Linked DNA regions of Formosa agariphila KMM 3901. Each later gene encodes a partner of the first gene's protein in a complex. Links are inferred from orthologs where the notes say so. Each region holds a gene or a part of one and is shown in the gene's direction. Other genes may lie near its edges. The genes, in order: secY and secA.

Region 1 (3,808 bases):
GGAAAGATTAAAGTAACGAAAGTTAAAAGCGCAATTAAACGTACACAAAGACAAAAAAGAACTTTAGAAGCTCTTGGTCTTAAACGTATTGGGCAAGTCGTAGAGCATGAAAACACACCAAATATTCTTGGTATGGTTGCTAAAGTAGAACACTTAGTTTCTGTTGAAGAAGCTTAATAATAAACTGAGAAATGGATTTAAGTAAATTAAAACCTGCAGAAGGTTCAGTTAAAAATCAAGGAAAAAGAATAGGTCGTGGACAAGGATCTGGTAAAGGTGGTACCGCTACACGTGGTCACAAAGGAGCCAAATCTCGTTCAGGTTATTCTAAGAAGCTTGGATTTGAAGGAGGTCAAATGCCACTTCAAAGACGTGTTCCTAAATTTGGTTTTACTAATATTAACCGTGTAGAATATCAAGGTGTAAACTTAGATAAATTACAACAGTTGGTTGATGAAAAGAAAATTAACGACACAGTAAATTTAGACACACTAATGTCTGTAGGTGTAACTGGAAAGAATGATCTAGTTAAAATCTTAGGTAGAGGTGAACTAAAAGCAAAATTAAAAGTAACTGCTCATAAATTTACTGCTTCAGCAAAAGCTGCTATCGAAGCGGCTGGAGGAGAAGCTGTAACTTTATAATCACGTAATAGAGCATGAAATTTATAGAAACGTTAAAGAATGTTTGGAAAATTGAGGAACTAAGAAATAGAATCATCCTTACGGTTGGTCTATTATTAGTTTATCGATTTGGTGCACAAGTAGTTTTACCTGGTATCGATGCAGCACAATTAGAAACCTTACAAAGTAATACAGATTCTGGATTATTAGGTTTATTAAATGCATTTACAGGAGGAGCCTTTGCTAATGCATCAATATTTGCCTTAGGTATTATGCCTTACATTTCTGCTTCTATTGTAGTGCAATTAATGGGAATAGCAATTCCTTACTTGCAAAAGTTACAAAAAGAAGGTGCTAGTGGGCAAAAGAAAATAAATCAAATCACACGTTGGTTAACAATTGCAATATGTTTGGTACAAGCACCAGGATATTTAGCAAGTTTACCAAGTTTAGGAATTCCACAAAGTGCGTTCTTATTAGGACAAGGTGGTTTATTCTATTTTTCTTCAATAATCATTTTAGTTACTGGTTGTATCTTTGCAATGTGGTTAGGAGAGAAGATTACAGATAAAGGTATTGGTAATGGTATTTCACTATTAATTATGGTGGGTATTATTGCACGTATGCCATTATCGTTCTTCCAAAATGCAGCATCTCGTTTAGAAGGGAATAATGTAATGTTAATCCTTATTGAATTAGTGTTGTGGTTTGCTATTATCTTTGCATCTATTATGCTTATTATGGCAGTTAGAAAAATAGCTGTTCAATATGCAAGACGTACTGCTACTGGAGGTTATGAGAAAAACATTATGGGGTCTAGACAATATATTCCATTAAAACTTAACGCTTCTGGAGTAATGCCAATTATTTTTGCTCAAGCAATTATGTTTGTACCAGGTTTAATAGGTGGAACTTCTATGATGAAGGATTCAGCTGCAGGACAGTGGTTACAATCACAATTTTCTGATATATTCGGATTTTGGTATAACTTATTATTTGCATTCTTAATTATCATATTCACGTATTTCTATACTGCTATTACAGTTCCTACGAACAAAATGGCAGACGATTTAAAACGTAGTGGAGGATTTATTCCAGGGATTCGTCCAGGGTCTGAAACTTCAGAATATTTAGATAAGATTATGTCTCAAATAACATTACCAGGTTCTATTTTCCTTGCACTTATAGCAGTATTTCCTGCCATAGTTGTTAAGTTAATGAACGTACAATCGGGATGGGCCTTATTTTTTGGTGGTACTTCACTATTAATATTAGTGGGAGTTGCAATTGACACGATGCAACAAGTAAACTCTTACTTGTTGAATAGACACTATGATGGCTTGATGAAAACTGGTAAAAATAGAAAAGCAGTAGCTTAATTTATTATACAATGGCAAAACAAGCAGCAATAGAACAAGACGGAACAATTATAGAAGCATTATCTAATGCTATGTTTCGTGTTGAGTTAGAGAATGGTCACATTGTGACTGCTCATATATCTGGTAAAATGCGTATGCATTACATTAAATTGTTACCAGGTGATAAAGTAAAATTAGAAATGAGTCCTTACGATTTAACTAAGGCTAGAATAACTTATAGATACTAATACGATGAAAGTAAGAGCATCAGTTAAAAAAAGAAGTGCAGATTGTAAAATCGTGCGTAGAAAAGGTAGACTTTACGTAATTAACAAAAAGAATCCTAGATTCAAACAAAGACAAGGGTAGTTATGGCAAGAATTGCAGGTGTAGACATACCAAAACAGAAAAGAGGAGTTATCTCTTTAACTTATATCTATGGAATAGGTACAAGTAGAGCAAAAGAAATTTTAGCAGAAGCTAAAGTTGACGAAAACACTAAAGTTCAAGACTGGACAGATGATCAAATAGGTTCTATTCGTGAAGCTGTATCGACTTTTACTATTGAAGGTGAGTTACGTTCTGAAACACAATTAAGCATTAAGCGATTAATGGATATTGGATGTTACAGAGGTATTCGTCATAGAGCAGGTCTTCCTTTAAGAGGACAACGCACTAAAAACAACTCTAGAACTAGAAAAGGTAGAAGAAAAACTGTTGCTAACAAGAAAAAAGCAACTAAATAATTAAAAGTCATTAGTATTTAGTAGTTAGATGAATCTGTTCGAAATCGAGAGGTTTAGGATTCTATCACTAACAACTAACAACTAGAAACTAAAATAATATGGCAAAGTCAAATACAAAGAGTACTAAAAAACGTAAAGTTATAGTAGATGCTGTAGGAGAAGCTCACGTTACTGCTTCTTTTAATAACATCATTATTTCTCTTACCAACAAAAAAGGAGACGTTATTTCATGGTCTTCAGCTGGTAAAATGGGATTTAGAGGTTCTAAAAAGAACACGCCTTACGCAGCACAATTAGCAGCAGAAGATGCAGTTACTGTAGCTCAAGAGGCAGGTTTAAAGAAAGTAAAAGTTTATGTTAAAGGACCTGGAAATGGTAGAGAATCTGCTATCCGTTCTATTCATAATGCAGGAATTGAAGTAACAGAAATTATCGATGTTACTCCATTACCACATAATGGATGTCGTCCTCCAAAACGTAGAAGAGTCTAATTTACTTTAGAGAATTTATAAAAAAAATTAATATCAGCTTAATATACAGTTGGTATTAATTTTTTTATATGTAAATTTGCACACTTTTAAAAAATAATTTAACAAGTATAACAAAGAGATTAACGATTATCGAAGGATAAGATTAAGACCTTAATTCATAATCACTCTTTAAAATCAATTTATTATGGCAAGATATACTGGTCCTAAAACTAAAATAGCTCGTAAGTTTGGTGAAGCTATTTTTGGAGATGACAAATCTTTCGAAAAAAGAAATTATCCTCCAGGTCAACACGGAGCTAACAAGCGTCGTGGAAAAAAATCTGAATATGCAATCCAATTAATGGAAAAGCAAAAAGCAAAATATACTTACGGTATATTAGAGCGTCAATTCAGAGGTTTATTCAAAAAAGCAACAGCTTCACAAGGTATTACTGGTGAAGTATTATTACAATTATGTGAGTCTAGATTAGACAACGTTGTTTATAGAATGGGAATTTCTCCTTCTAGAAGCGGTGCTAGACAATTAGTATCTCACAGACACATTACTGTAAATGGTGAGTTGGTAAACATTCCTTCTTACAATTTAAAAG
Region 2 (11,097 bases), 290 kb from region 1 along the record:
TATGGAGCGTTTAGGAAACAAAATTGTAGAACTCCATAACATTAAAAAATCTTTTAAAGACAAAACCATTTTAGAAGGTTTTACTTATAACTTTCAGCGTGGTGAACGTATTGGTATTATTGGTAAAAACGGTACAGGTAAATCTACTTTTTTAAATATATTAACCGAAACTACAGCACCTGATAGCGGAACCATAACCCTTGGAGAAACGGTTAAGTTTGGATATTACACCCAATCGGGAATAGATGTTAAACCCAACCAAAAGGTAATCGATGTTGTTCGTGAATTTGGAGATTACATTCCGCTTAAAAAAGGCCGTCAAATTAGTGCACAACAACTTTTAGAGCGCTTTTTATTCGACCGTAAAAAACAATACGATTTTGTTGAAAAATTAAGTGGTGGTGAACGTAAACGTTTATACCTATGTACGGTTCTTATTCAGAATCCAAATTTTTTAATTCTAGATGAACCTACAAACGATTTAGATATTGTAACACTAAATGTTCTTGAAGATTTCTTATTAGACTTCCCGGGATGCTTATTAGTAGTAACGCATGACCGTTACTTTATGGATAAAATTGTAGACCACTTGTTTGTATTTAGAGGTGAAGGTGTCATAGAAGATTTCCCTGGTAATTACAGCGATTTTAGAGCCTATGAAGACAGTCCGGAAGTTTCTCCTATTGAAGATAAAAAGGAAAAGAAAAACTGGAAACAAGATTCTGGTGTAAAACTATCTTACAACGAGCAAAAAGAATATAATAATATTGAAAGCAAGCTAAAATCGTTGGCGTTCGATAAGACTGAATTAGAAGCTAAGTTTAATAATCCAGAATTGTCTCAAGACCAAATTAATGAATTGTCTCTAAAATTAGAAAAACTAATCAAAGAAATGGACGATAAAGAAGAACGCTGGTTTGAATTGGCTGCAAAATTAGAAGACTAAAGTTTAATTACGAATTTTTCAGACTTGTGTTTTATCAGATATCACAATATTTTAATTTTTTAAAGCGCTCTACAAATCAGCATGGGGTGCACTCCCCTTTTGTTTATAATCTCGTTACAAAATGTTTTTACAGTAAAACAAATTCTGCGGATTATACTTTAATTTCTAATTATAAAAAAACGCTTTTAAAGAATAATACGGTAATTGAAATTACAGATTTAGGCACAGGTTCAATGTATACTAAAAACAATAACCGTAGTATAAAAAGTATTGCTAAAAACTCTGGAGCAGCTATAAAGCGTGCTAAATTATTATACCATTTAGCTAATTATTTTAAGTTTAACAACAGTTTAGAATTAGGCACATCCTTAGGTATCTCTACACACGCTATTGCTTTAGGAAATACAAACGGTAAAATCACTTCAATTGAAGGTTGTCCTAAAATTGCCCAATTTACAAGCCAAAATTTAAAAGACAAAAAAATTACTAATGCTGAAATCTTAATCGGAGATTTCAGTAAAGTAATTCCTAAATTACATCAAGATGCATTCGATTTCATTTTATTCGATGGCAATCATAATAAACAAGCAACTTTAGACTATTTCGATTTATTATTACCAAAAATTCATAACGACACCGTATTTATTTTTGATGACATTTATTGGTCTAAAGGCATGACTGAAGCTTGGGACATGATTAAACAACACCCTAAAGTAACAGTGACTATTGATACATTTCAATACGGGTTTGTCTTTTTTAGAACCGAGCAAGTCAAAGAACATTTCACTATCAGATTATAACTTTTTCAATTTAAGTTTTTAGTTTTCTTCATTAAACCTGTAACAAATCATAAAGTACAGCGTCTTACTTCTTATAAAATTTGCTGTATCTTGCAGCAACCAATATCAGCAATTGTTTTATGGATAACGTCATAGAAATAACCAATATTATTCGCGATTTTAAACTCGGCCAAGAAACTGTTCATGTTTTAAAAGGTATTGATTTAACCATTAAACGTGGCGATTACATCGCTATTATGGGGCCATCTGGTTCAGGAAAATCAACGTTAATGAATTTGCTTGGGTGTTTAGATACGCCTACCGCAGGAACATATATTTTAAACGGTAAAGATGCCAGTAAAATGACCGATGATGAATTGGCTGATATCCGAAATACAGAAATTGGTTTCGTTTTCCAAACCTTCAACTTACTTCCAAGAACAACCGCTCTTGACAACGTGGCTTTACCAATGGTATATGCGGGCTATTCTAAAGCAGACCGTACAAAACGTGCCGAAGAAGTTTTAACAGAAGTAGGTCTAGCCGATAGAATGGACCATAAACCCAATCAGCTTTCTGGAGGACAAAGACAACGTGTGGCTGTTGGTCGTGCGCTTGTAAACAAACCTTCAATAATTCTAGCCGATGAACCTACAGGGAATTTAGATTCTAAAACCTCTGTTGAAATTATGGGATTATTCGACACCATTCATAAGCAAGGAAATACAGTAATATTGGTTACACACGAAGAAGATATTGCCGAACATGCACATAGAATTATTCGTTTACGCGACGGACTTATTGAAAGCGATACTAGAAACGAAAAAATTACAATTCCGGCTTAAACAAAATCAGTCAAACAATTTTTATTTCACTTTTAAAGCCAAAATTTTCAATGTAACTTTGGAATGAATTGACATACGATTCAATTTTAATTTAAGCATTCATTACATGAAAATTTATACTAAAACAGGAGACAAAGGCACAACCGCTTTATTTGGAGGTACGCGGGTGCCCAAACATAACATCAGAATTGATAGTTATGGTACTGTAGACGAACTTAACTCATACATTGGTCTTATTCGCGACCAAGATATTAATCCAGCCTATAAAGATGTTTTAATAATTATACAAGACCGATTATTTACCGTTGGTGCCATGTTAGCAACGCCACCAGAAAAGGCCATTCTTAAAAACGGAAAAGAGCGATTAAATATTCCAAAAATAGACGATGCCAACGTTACGCTTCTAGAAACAGAAATGGATACTATGAATGCCGAATTACCGCCAATGACGCATTTTGTGTTACCTGGCGGACATCAAACCGTGTCATTCTGTCATATTGCACGCTGTATTTGCCGCAGAGCAGAGCGCTTAGCATCAGAATTAAACGAAATTGAACCTCTAGATCCGCAAACACTAATTTATTTAAACCGTCTTTCTGACTACCTTTTTGTATTGGCACGAAAGTTGTCTAATGACCTACATGCAGATGAAGTGAAGTGGATTCCTGAAAAGCATTAATTTCACCGATTCAGGAAATTTATAACCCACTTTAAGTCAATTTGTTTGCTAAAAACAAAGCGTTCTTTAATTTAATGATGAAATAATTCATTTTTTTCTTGACTATTTAAACTAAAAAATTATTTTTGCAAAAAATAAAACGAATTACAGATGTATTGGACATTAGAATTAGCATCATATTTAAGTGATGCGCCTTGGCCAGCTACTAAAGATGAGCTGATTGACTACGCGATTAGAACTGGAGCACCTCTTGAAGTTGTAGAAAATTTACAATCCATTGAAGATGAAGGCGATTCGTACGACTCAATCGAAGAGATTTGGTCAGATTATCCTACAGATGAGGATTATCTCTGGAACGAGGATGAATATTAGTATTACATAAAGAAAAGTTAAAAAGTCTCGTATCGAGGCTTTTTTTTGTGCTATTCTTTATGAAACAAAACAACAAAACGTATATTTGAGTGCTTTATTTTTTTAGCATTTAAAGTACTTAACTGTATCTATTAAGTCGGTAGACTTAATGCAACCATAAACACACATACACATGAATTTTTTAAATTCTGTACTTAAGGTATTTGTTGGAGATAAATCCAAACAAGATGTAAAAGCCATCATGCCTTTAGTAAATAAAATTAAAACTTTTGAAAAAGCCTTAGAAGGGTTGTCTCACGACGAACTTAGAGCAAAAACAGCCTTCTTTAAGGCTAAAATTGCGGAAGGCCGTAAACCTTTCGAAGATCAAATTACTGCGCTTTTAGAAGAAGCTAATAATACTGAAGATATCGACAGACGTGAAGATATTTATCAGGAAATAGATAAATTAAAAGACGATTCTTATGCGGCCACAGAAGATGTATTAAACGACATTCTTCCAGAAGCCTTTGCAGTTGTTAAAGAAACAGCAAAACGTTTTAAAGACAATACAAACATAACAGTTACAGCTAATACTTTTGATAGAGAAATTTCTGGAACTAAAGATTATGTTGTTTTAGAAGACGATAAAGCCATTTGGGCAAACTCATGGGATGCTGCAGGAAAAGCCATTACATGGGATATGGTACATTACGATGTACAACTTATTGGTGGTATTGCTATGCACCAAGGGAAAATTGCTGAGATGCACACTGGGGAAGGTAAAACCTTAGTTGCAACTTTACCAATGTACTTAAATGCATTAGCAGGAAAAGGTGTTCACTTAGTAACAGTAAACGATTACTTAGCAAAACGTGATAGTGCTTGGATGGCACCAATATTCGAATTCCACGGCTTAAGTATCGATTGTATCGATTACCACCAACCAAACTCTGAAGCTCGTAAAAAAGCATACAACGCCGATATTACTTACGGAACAAATAACGAATTTGGTTTCGATTATTTACGTGATAATATGGCGCACTCGCCAAACGATTTGGTTCAACGCCCACACCACTATGCTATTGTCGATGAAGTCGATTCTGTATTAGTAGATGATGCGCGTACACCATTAATTATTTCTGGTCCGATTCCTCAAGGAGACCGTCACGAATTCACCGAATTAAAACCAAAAGTTGAAGATATTGTTAATGTACAGCGCAAGTACTTAACAGGAGTTTTCGCAGAAGCTAAAAAATTAATTGCAGCAGGAGACACCAAAGAAGGCGGATTCCAATTGTTACGTGTATTCCGTGGAATGCCTAAAAACAAAGCCTTAATTAAATTTTTAAGTGAAGACGGTATAAGACAATTACTTCAGAAAACTGAAAATCATTATATGCAAGACAACAACCGCGAGATGCCTAAGGTAGACGAAGCGTTGTACTATGTTATAGATGAAAAAAATAATCAGATTGAATTATCAGATAAAGGGGTTGAATACCTTTCTGGTAAAGATAACCCTGACTTTTTCGTGATGCCAGAAATTGGTATTGAAATGGCTAAAATTGAAGCAAAAGGTTTACCTGCAGAAGAAGAAGCTAACGAAAAAGAAGATTTATTTAGAGACTTCGGAATTAAATCTGAACGTATTCATACCTTAAATCAATTACTTAAAGCCTATGCCCTATTTGAAAAAGACAATCAATATGTGGTAATGGACAATAAAGTAATGATTGTTGATGAGCAAACTGGTCGTATTATGGATGGTCGTCGTTATAGCGATGGATTACACCAAGCGATTGAAGCTAAAGAAAATGTAAAAATTGAAGCGGCCACGCAAACTTTTGCAACTGTTACACTTCAAAACTTCTTTAGAATGTACCGTAAACTTTCTGGTATGACGGGTACGGCAATTACCGAAGCGGGAGAATTATGGGAAATCTATAAACTTGATGTTGTAGAGATTCCAACAAACCGTCCGATTGCTAGAATAGATAAAGACGATTTAGTTTACAAAACTAAACGTGAAAAATACAATGCGGTAATCGACGAGGTTACTAAATTATCTCAAGCCGGTCGTCCAATATTAATTGGTACAACCAATGTAGAGATTAGTGAACTTTTAGGAAAAATGTTAAGTATCCGTAAAGTACCACACAACGTATTAAACGCGAAATTACATAAAAAAGAAGCCGACATTGTTGCCGAAGCTGGTCAGCCAGGACAAGTTACTATTGCCACAAACATGGCAGGTCGTGGTACCGATATTAAATTAATCGATGAAGTTAAAAAAGTTGGAGGTTTAGCAATTATTGGTACAGAACGTCACGATTCTCGTCGTGTAGACCGTCAGTTACGTGGTCGTGCTGGTCGTCAAGGAGATCCAGGAAGTTCTCAATTCTATGTATCGTTAGAAGATAACTTAATGCGATTATTCGGATCTGAGCGTATTGCTAAGATGATGGATAAAATGGGATTAGAAGAAGGTGAAGTGATTCAGCATTCTATGATTTCAAAATCTATTGAACGTGCTCAGAAAAAAGTTGAAGAAAATAACTTCGGTGTTCGTAAACGTCTATTAGAATATGATGATGTTATGAATGCGCAACGTGAGGTTGTTTACAAACGTCGTCACCATGCCTTATTTGGAAAACGTCTGCGTGTAGATTTAGCGAATATGATTTTCGATACTGCTGAAAACATTGCTGAAGTTAATAAAGATGCTAACGATTATAAAAATTTCGGATTTGAATTGATCCGTTATTTCTCAATGAGTAATCCTGTAAGCGAGCAAGAATTCAACAAATTAACTGTTCAAGACATTGCTTCTAAAGTATATACAGCTGCTTTCGAACATTATAAAGCTAAAATGGGTAAGAATGCCGAACTTGCATTCCCTATTATCAAAAATGTTTACGAAACACAAGGCGACAAATTTAAACGTATTGTTGTACCATTTACAGATGGTGTAAAAACATTACAAGTTGTTACCGATTTACAGCAAGCTTATGAAACAGAAGGAAAGCAATTAATTACAGATTTCGAAAAGAACATTACTTTAGCCATTATCGACGATGCATGGAAATCGCATTTACGTAAAATGGATGAGTTAAAACAATCTGTTCAATTAGCGGTTCACGAACAAAAAGATCCATTGTTAATTTACAAATTCGAAGCTTTCGAATTGTTTAAAGACATGATCACTCAAGTCAATAAAGATGTGATTTCATTCTTATTTAAAGGAGAATTACCAAGCGAAGACCAAAATGCAATTAGCGAAGCAAAACAAGTGGCTCCTAAAAAGCAACAGGTAGAAACGACTAAAGAAGAAATTCCTAATTTAGACGAACGTGCTTCACAAAGTAGAGCTGCAGGACAAACACAACGTCAGCCAGAGGTTGTAGAAACTATTGTAAGAGACAAGCCAAAAATTGGTAGAAACGATAAAGTAACGATAAAGAATGTAATGAACGGCGAAAGTAAAACCGTAAAATACAAACAAGCCGAACCGCTTTTAGCTAAAGGTGATTGGGTAATTACAGAATAGTACATTCTACTATATATTTAAACATCAAAAAAGCTGTCTATTTTTAAAATAGACAGCTTTTTTTCGTTTTAATTAATTTAACAAAGGATAAATAGACCTCATTTTATCATTAATAATAATTATTTCAACTTCAATTCCTGATACTGTTTGAGATATAAATACGTTCTTTTTGCCAGCTACTTTTTGTTTATGTTCAACAGCAAATTCACATTCATGAAATAACTGATGCATACTCCAGTTTCGTGGAAAAAAAGTAGTTGACTTTTCTTTTTTAACCCAAGTATTAGTTTTCTTATCTAAGAACTCTATTTCTGCTTCCCATATTCCGGTCTTGTTATTTTGTTTGATAAGCTTTAAAATTTTAACTCTCTCCGAATTATAATAGTGAACTCCAGACACCTTTCCTTTTTTCACTTGCCCCTTGATACAGTGTTCAAAGATTTCAACAAAGTTCAAATCGACACTTGAATTCTTTTTAGTAAGAATTAAATCTTTTATTTCTGTAATGTTTTTTTCAAGACAAATTTGCTCAGCTCTTTTTGGGTTTCTTAAAACTATATTCCGATAAATAGTTGATTTCCTCTTTAGAGTTGGTAAATCATTAAATGGACCTTCTCCTTCTGCAAGTTTAATAGTGTACATAGCAGGAATCTTATTAATTCGAACTCCTGGTTTTAAACCTTGCTTATCATTTATGAAAGTATTTTTAAGTATGTAATATTTGAATTTCAAAAAATTATGTTTTAATACATTTTAACTTTTACAACTTAGTAAAACAAATATAGCCGATAATCCATTACTATTCAGGATATCGGCACACAAAGTCCTATGTTAATAAGACATATTTTATCTATATAAAATCGTATTTACTCCATTGACACCTTACTAAATTTCGCATTCACAATAATCGTTTTATTGCTACTTAAATTCCCCGTAGAAAATGTAGACACGTTTTCACTGCTCGTTTTCTTTGGATGTTTAAATCGAGATTGCTTACCATTGTACTGCAAGCTATAGTCTGTGTTTGGCAAACTAATAAGCGCATCGCTATTTTCTAAAACAATATTTAGATTCTGAAACGTATCTGCAATTTTAGATATTTTAAGATCGCCAAAACTCCCATTAATTATGGTGTTTCCTGTAAGTTGCCCCAATTGTATATTCGAAGAATTTGAATTTAACACCAACTGATTTACAGTTTCAATTTTAGCCTGCTCTACATAGTTTAAAACCAACTGCCCTTGATTCCAATTGGTAATAGACACGGGCGCATAAGACACAACGATGGAAGTGTTACTCCCATCGATTGTGTTTGCTGTTAATTTGGTATGCGACATTTCGGCCTTTAAATTTTCTATAAGCGATACAAATTGTAATTCGCCATATTTTACATTCACTTTTAAATTTGCCTTTTTGGGCATGTGAATAATAATGGTCTTTTTAATATTAGGCCCACGATCAGGCATGCTTCTGCCCTGCTCTGCGCGTGCTCTAACTTCTTCGGCTTTCATTCGGCTCGCTTCGGCATGCTCTTGGGCTTCCATTTGCTTTTCAAATGATTTGCCAAACGATTCTCCCCAAGCTTCCATTTGAGCCTCAAAATCCTTTCCGAAGCCATTTTCAAATTGTTTTCCCCAGGCTTCCATTTGTTTACCATAAGTTTCTCCAAACTTTTCGCCCCAGGCTTCCATCTTTTTTTCGTAATCTTCAAAACCAGAGGCGCTAAACTTCTTCGCCCAAGCCTTCATTTTATCTTGATACTCTTTTCCGTATTCTTTCTGATAGGTTTTACTCCACTTATCTAAATACTTTTCACCTTCGGCTTTATACGCTTCATAATCAAAATGTACTTGATTCATACCTTCTGGTAATTCGGGTAATTCTGGCATTGTTGGTGGTTCCGGCATATTGGGCATTTGTGGCATATTCGCAAAATGCTTCATATCTGGTAACGGTGGCATGGGTGGCATATCGGCCAATTCGAATTCTAAATGTTGTAGTGCTGAAATTGAATTCACATCAAAATCATAACCTACATCCCAACCATTTTGCATGCCTTTACTCGAAATATTCACAAAATCGCTAGACCCACTTACATCTACATGCCACTCTTTTAACGCCTTTTGTAAATCAGACTGACTTAATTGATCGCTTTCTACAAAAGCTTCTACTTCAATCACGTCTTTATTCCACGTATCGATTTTTACTATGGTGTAATTCGATTCTAAATTAATAGTCACCTCTTTATTCACTTTTAAAGATTGCGATGCCTTAGATAGCTTTTGTTGTGCTTGTGTTAGATTAGACGCAAACACAACAAGCACTAAACTTGTAATTGATTTTATAATTAACTGTTTCATTTTTTTGATTGATTTTTTAAATAGATTGTTCCACCGCCTCATCGGCAATAGCATCGGTACTGAATTCTTTTAATTGGTCGCGTAAACGGTATAACAAGTTTAAACGCAATTTTAAATTATCGATTAAGGCATTTACGGTTAATTCGCTCGGGCCAGATTCGGTTAATTCTATAGATAACTTTTTGTATTCGTTGGTTAATTCTTCTAAACGCTGAATGTAACCATCGATTAATTCTTTATTTTCTGGTGTCAATTCTACCTTAGATAATTCGGTATGAATACTCGCCAAATAATAATCTTCAACTTTCTTTAAGTCGGGTGACAAATCGCCTAAGGTTTTTGTTTTTACAACTGGCTTTACCTCGGTTTCTACAACTTGCTGTTGTGTTTCTATTACTTGATCAGCATTAAAAAATGTATATCCTCCATAGCTCAACGCAAATAGTAGCACTAAACTCGCCGCGATAGCCATCCAATTAAATTTAGATTTTGGCGGATCTTGTGGCAAACTCGCATTTAACTTTTCTAAAAAACGTGCTTCATGTCCTTCAGACAACCGGTCGTCTTTTTGATGTGCTTTATCGGCTTCAAATAAATCTCTAATATCCTGTGCCATAGTCTTTCATTTTTAAAAGTTCTTGTAATTTTTGTTTTCCTCGCGATAATTGTGTGCGTGAGGCGACTTCAGAAATGTTTAAAATTTCGGAAATCTCTTGATGATCATAGCCTTCAATTAAAAACAACATCACCACATATTTATACTTTTCTGGTAAGGTTTCTATAACGCGTTTTATATCATTTAGAGTCACACCATCATCCACCGTCCAATTATCATGAGTATCTGCATCGACCACCTTGAGGTGCACCTCTTCTAAAACATCTACATCATGTTTTTTAGATTTAAGTGCGTCGATACACGTATTCACAACTATACGTTTTAACCAAGCTCCAAAAGTGACATCGCCTTTAAATTGATGCAGTTTACTAAAGGCCTTTATAAATGCATCCTGCACCAAATCTTCGGCCTCTGCTGTATTCGAAATAAACCGTTTGGCAACACTATACATACCTTGGCAGTACTGGTTGTATAACTGCAATTGCGCCTTCCGGTCATGCCGCTTACATGCTTCTATAAGATCAATAGAAAATAAATTCACTTGTGGTTATATTGGTTAGTGTACAGCTTAAAGACGTTCTTTTTTTTGAAGTGTTGCAAAAAAGTAATATATTTTTTTCTAAGGCTTGTTAAAATTGAATTAATTAAATTAAAGGGTATTTAAGTTCAGTATCTTTTAAAGTATCTTTATCCTCTAAATACAAATTATTTTATGAATAGATTTTTAAAATGGGTTATGATTCTTCTGTTGTTTGTTGCAATTGGAGTATTTCTATATGCATATTTTGAAAAAAACGCTTTCAGTAAAGTACTAAGTCCAAAGGACACTGTAGAATATAAACTCAATGATTTAGAGTTAGAAGTATTTTACAACAGACCATCTAAACGCGACCGATTAGTTTTTGGAGGCTTAGTGCCGTATAACGAAGTTTGGAGAACGGGAGCCAACGAAGCAACTACTTTTAAAACAA

The links.
Region 2: the proteins of secY (region 1) and secA are in contact, whole or in part, in a crystal structure (PDB 3DIN), measured with the Thermotoga maritima proteins. The link is inferred for Formosa agariphila KMM 3901 from one-to-one orthologs. Residues at the interface, in WP_004081795.1 of Thermotoga maritima: Glu108, Gly109, Glu110, Glu111, Ala236, Glu237, Arg238, Arg239, Ile240, Thr241, Ile242, Gln243, Tyr244, Ala245, Arg246, Arg247, Val248, Thr249, Gly250, Arg251, Arg252, Val253, Tyr254, Gly256, Ala257, Ser258, Thr259, Tyr260, Leu261, Pro262; in WP_004082002.1 of Thermotoga maritima: Glu261, Ala262, Arg263, Lys300, Ala301, Arg302, Thr303, Ile304, Ile305, Leu323, Tyr324, Asp325, Pro326, Val329, Ser330, Tyr333, Ile336, Lys340, Phe345, Val349, Glu363, Phe364, Tyr374, Ser375, Gly376, Gly377, Glu393, Ile395, Thr482, Ser483.

Annotation. Positions count from the first base shown.
Region 1 is NZ_HG315671.1:685,721-689,528, forward strand. The notes cover bases 1-2,830. They hold secY (preprotein translocase subunit SecY), read left to right. Parts: upstream 1-658; coding sequence 659-2,002; downstream 2,003-2,830. Other genes in these bases: rpmD (50S ribosomal protein L30), read left to right, coding at 1-177; rplO (50S ribosomal protein L15), read left to right, coding at 192-644; infA (translation initiation factor IF-1), read left to right, coding at 2,014-2,229; ykgO (type B 50S ribosomal protein L36), read left to right, coding at 2,234-2,350; rpsM (30S ribosomal protein S13), read left to right, coding at 2,353-2,727. Outside these bases: more of rpsK, read left to right, coding at 2,831-3,218; rpsD (30S ribosomal protein S4), read left to right, coding at 3,403-3,808. UniProt on the Escherichia coli protein: The central subunit of the protein translocation channel SecYEG. Consists of two halves formed by TMs 1-5 and 6-10.
Region 2 is NZ_HG315671.1:975,486-986,582, reverse strand. The notes cover bases 3,485-7,350. They hold secA (preprotein translocase subunit SecA), read left to right. Parts: upstream 3,485-3,793; coding sequence 3,794-7,150; downstream 7,151-7,350. Other genes in these bases: BN863_RS04250 (EndoU domain-containing protein), read right to left, coding at 7,223-7,350; BN863_RS04260 (DUF2795 domain-containing protein), read left to right, coding at 3,485-3,621. In the rest of the region: BN863_RS04280 (ABC-F family ATP-binding cassette domain-containing protein), read left to right, coding at 1-946; BN863_RS04275 (O-methyltransferase), read left to right, coding at 973-1,746; BN863_RS04270 (ABC transporter ATP-binding protein), read left to right, coding at 1,866-2,570; BN863_RS04265 (cob(I)yrinic acid a,c-diamide adenosyltransferase), read left to right, coding at 2,677-3,249; more of BN863_RS04260, read left to right, coding at 3,400-3,484; more of BN863_RS04250, read right to left, coding at 7,351-7,882; BN863_RS04245 (hypothetical protein), read right to left, coding at 8,017-9,510; BN863_RS04240 (hypothetical protein), read right to left, coding at 9,527-10,126; BN863_RS04235 (RNA polymerase sigma factor), read right to left, coding at 10,110-10,667; BN863_RS04230 (DUF2911 domain-containing protein), read left to right, coding at 10,839-11,097. UniProt on the Escherichia coli protein: Required for protein export, interacts with the SecYEG preprotein conducting channel.